One region of the Rothia sp. HMSC068F09 genome, then DNA from elsewhere that is predicted to be linked to it. Evidence: predicted binding sites of a transcription regulator. Region 1 holds the regulator's gene; the other holds the start of a gene.
What was found. Region 1 encodes LexA, which represses DNA repair genes until DNA is damaged. Its sites were predicted from a motif close to TCGAACANNTGTTCGA; they were not measured.
Positions count from the first base shown of each region.

Region 1 (2,202 bases):
TGCGCGGGGTGAAGTACCACCAAACCTTCCGGAAGGGTAGCAGACGCAGAGGCACGGTGAGGGGCCAAAGAAGCTGCGGTCATAATTGTGGTTCCTTTCTCTCAAGCTCACTCCCGCGGTGACCCGCCGGGGTGAACGGTGCCGGCTCTCTCGAGACTCGGCGGGTGAGTTGAGTGTGGTTGTTCGTGCCCTCGACCCGACACGTCGGGTCAAGGAATGTTCGGGGTTTTGTCTCGTAGACGCACTCCCCAGAACTCCCTTTCGGCATAAGGAAGGTCATTCGGTTTCTCGTTCGAATACTCTCGAACATTCGACGACTCTCTTCCAGACCCTCAAGGCAGAATGAGTATTCGAATTACAGGAAGAATACCCCGTTTACACCCCGAAAATCGGGAGGGTTTTCTACTGTATCCGAATCCGTGTTCTAAAGTCTAGCAGATACATACTAAAAATTCCTCCGGTTTCGAAGAAAAAATCTAGTATATTTGTTTGAATTTGTCGGTAGAGTGTTCTACACTTGTGTCAAGAGATGTTCCACACGCTCGTGATGAGTTCCATCATGGCGGGGCGTTACTCGCGACGGATTTAGAATCTGATCCACCCCTGACGAGATAAGGGGCATGTTTCACCTATGCCGTGCGATATACGTCACCGTATGACGAACACGTGGACAACCCATCCGTGCTCCGCCAAAGGTACAGCTGCCTTCGGCGGCACAGACCAAAGGAAGAGATATGGCAACAGCACCCCGCCCGGCGCTGACCGCGCGCCAGCAGAAGATTCTTGACGCGATCCGCACCGAGATTGAACAGAAGGGCTATCCGCCGTCCATGCGCCAGATTGGCGATATGGTGGGTCTTGCGTCTCTCTCTTCGGTCACCCATCAGCTTGGCCGACTCGAAAACATGGGATACATTCGCCGCGATCCCAAGCTCCCGCGTGCCATCGAGGTGCTCGACGAAAACGGCGCCGGTATGCACACTCCCCTGCCTGAGCTTCCGAACTTTGAGGTTGGCGAGGACGACCTCGTACCCGTCCCCCTCGTCGGTCGCATTGCCGCGGGCGGGCCCATCACCGCTGAGCAGTCCGTTGAGGATGTGCTCGCCCTGCCGCGCCAGCTGGTCGGCAACGGCAAGCTCTTTATGCTCAAGGTCAAGGGCGATTCCATGATTGACGCTGCCATCTGCGATGGCGACTGGGTCGTCGTGCGTGAGCAGCACACCGCCGACAACGGCGACATTGTGGCCGCCCTGCTGGACGACGAGGCCACCGTGAAGGTCTTCCGCCAGGTTGATGGCCACACCTGGCTCATGCCGCGCAACGCAAGCTACGAACCGATTATGGGTGACCGCGCCACCGTCATGGGCAAGGTTGTTTCGGTATTGCGTAGTCTCTAATCCCCGCTCTCCGCGAGAGCATCATGGGGTGCTACATCGCCCGGCGACAACGCCTCGATTTGGTAGCTACATCCTTTGAGACTTCAGCGCTCCTGAATCTCCTAACAGGAAAACCTAACGGTTGAGCCTAACGAACAAAGAGAAAAGCCCCCGGCACTCGCAAGTTTGCGAGTGCCGGGGGCTTTTCTCTGACTCTACGGGGAAGTAGCCCTGCGGGGGGAAAACACGCCCGCTCAATCCACGATGGCCCGCTCAGCACACGGTAGACGGGCTACCTGTCGATGGATTCCGAGAGACGGGCCAGCGCACCCACCACGGCCTGCTTATTCTGGGTGGGCCACATCGGCGGCATGGCCCTCATCAGGTAGCCGCCGTAGCGCTTCGTTGCGAGTCGCGAATCCAGAACCGCCACGACCCCACGGTCATTCACCGAACGAATCAGGCGACCCGCGCCCTGCGCCATGCGGATAGCCGCGTGATGCGCAGAGACGGCCATGAACCCGTTACCGCGGTGACGGTTCACCGACTCCGTGCGGGCCTGCGCAATCGGATCGTCCGGTCGCGGGAACGGGATACGATCCATCACCACCAGACGGCAGGAGTCTCCGGGGACGTCAACGCCCTGCCACAGGCTCATCGTTCCGAATAGGCACGAGTCAACATCCTCGCTAAACTCCTCCACCAGGGCCTTCAGCGAGGATTCACCCTGCAGAAGAATATTCAGATCGCTGTGCTCACGCATATACTCTGCGGCACGCTCGGCGGCACGCTTCGAGGAGAACAGACCCAGGGCACCTCCCTCGGA
Region 1 covers NZ_KV810419.1:317,455-319,656, reverse strand. Annotated here, with positions in the region: gene lexA (transcriptional repressor LexA) at 735-1,397, shown strand; gene HMPREF2874_RS03500 (ATP-dependent DNA helicase) at 1,669-2,202, opposite strand, start outside.

Region 2 (2,202 bases), on a different contig from region 1:
TTTCCGAGATGGACAATAGCGTCTACCTCATCACCATGCGCGCCACGGGCGAACAGGTACTCATCGACCCGGCCGCAGAAGCCGAGGAGCTCTACGCCTTCACCCTCGATGCACTACTTCAGGACTGCCCGCAGCTGGAACTCACCGATGCCGAGGACCGCCGCGTGCGCGTCATGGAGAAGGAAGAAGACTTTGATGCCCTCAAACCCCGCGCAATCGGCCTGACCGGCATCCTGGTTACCCACGGCCACTGGGACCACATTCGCGCCATTGCCGAGCTCGAGAAGCTCACTGGCGCAATCACCTCCGCCGGGGATGCCGATGCCGACGCCATTAAGGAGCAGGAGAACTTCGAAGTGGAGGAGCGCCTGCACGGTGGTGAGGTCTTCGATTTCTACCTCTCCGACACCGTGGTGCGCGCCCTGCATGTGCCCGGCCACACCCCCGGATCCATCGTCTACGTGCTCGAAACCGCGTGGGAGGACGGCACCCCCGTCACGTTACTCTTTACCGGCGATGCGCTCTTCCCCGGCGGCGTGGGCAAAACCGACTCCCCGCAGCAATTCGGTGAGCTCTTCTCCAACGTGCTCGAAAAGCTCTTTGGCGGCTTCGATGATGACGCAATCGTGCTGCCCGGCCACGGTCGTTCCACGACACTCGGTGACGAGCGCCCGCACCTGGAGGAGTGGGGCACCCGCGGCTGGTAGCTCGGCCCCGGCGCGCTCTCGCCGCCACGCGAATTTGGAATGTCTCTTCGTGCGTGCGCGACGCCCCTCCTTCCGCGCGTTTTTGCGGATGCTTCGGGCTCGCCGTGCGGCTTCGCACTGCACCCTTACGCCCCGTACGCCGGCAACTTAATCCCGCCGGCTACAGGGCGCTAAGGTGTAGAATTTAAATTCGAAGATAAGACGAAAGGATTTTCGATGACACCCCGCCCAGCACACGGTAGCACCGCACTCAAAGCGAACGATCTGACCAGTATCCGGGTTCAGGGTGCCCGCGAAAACAACCTCAAGAACGTAGACCTCACCATCCCGCGTGATGCGATGGTCGTCTTCACCGGCCTCTCCGGCTCCGGTAAGTCCTCCCTCGCCTTCGACACCATCTTTGCGGAGGGTCAGCGCCGCTACGTCGAATCGCTCTCCTCCTACGCCCGCATGTTCCTGGGCCAGGTCGACAAGCCCGACGTAGACTTCATCGAGGGCCTCTCGCCGGCGGTGTCTATCGACCAGAAGTCCACCTCCAAGAACCCGCGCTCAACCGTCGGTACCATCACCGAAATCTACGACTACATGCGTCTGCTCTGGGCGCGCATCGGCCACCCGCACTGCCCGGTCTGCGGTGAGGAAATCACCCGGCAGACCCCGCAACAGATTGTGGACATCCTGCAGGCATACCCCGAACGCACCCGACTGCAGATTCTTGCGCCCGTCGTCAGTGCACGCAAGGGCGAGTTCGTGGACCTCTTCAAGGACCTGCTCACCCAGGGCTACTCGCGCGCCCGTGTGGACGGCGAAACCGTGCAGCTCTCCGATCCGCCCAAGCTCGCCAAGCAGTACAAGCACACCATCGAGGTGGTCGTCGACCGCATCGTCATTAAGGACGGTATTCACCAGCGCCTGACTGACTCCGTCGAAACCGCTCTCAAGCTCGCCGACGGCCGCGTGCTCATCGACTTCGTGGACCGCGAGCAGGACGACCCCGAGCGCACCCGCTCCTTCAGCGAGAACCTCGCCTGCCCCAATAACCACCCGCTGCAGATTGACACCATCGAGCCGCGTTCCTTCTCCTTCAATTCGCCGTTTGGCGCGTGTAGCGCCTGCGACGGCATCGGCTCGCGCCTGGAGGTCGACACCGACCTGCTCGTGCCCAACCCCGACCTGACCCTCGGCGAGGGCGCCATCGCCCCCTGGTCGCAGGGCAAGGCCACCACCGAATACTGGCTACGCCTGCTCGCCGGCCTGGGGGAGGAGCTCGGCTTCGACCTGAACACTCCCTTTAAGGACCTGCCCGCCAAGGCCCGCGCCGCCATCCTGGACGGCAAGGACTACAAGGTTGAGGTCTCCTACCGCAACCGTTTCGGCCGCGAACGCCGCTACACCTCCGGATTCGAGGGCGTGAAGGCCTACATTAAGCGCAAGCACGAAGAAACCGAATCGGACTTCGCCCGCGACCGCTACGAACAGTACATGCGCCAGGTCG
Region 2 covers NZ_KV810418.1:55,097-57,298, forward strand. Annotated here, with positions in the region: gene HMPREF2874_RS02075 (MBL fold metallo-hydrolase) at 1-707, shown strand, start outside; gene uvrA (excinuclease ABC subunit UvrA) at 924-2,202, shown strand, end outside.
Region 2: the regulator LexA is predicted to act here: its motif matches at 886-901, upstream of uvrA (excinuclease ABC subunit UvrA).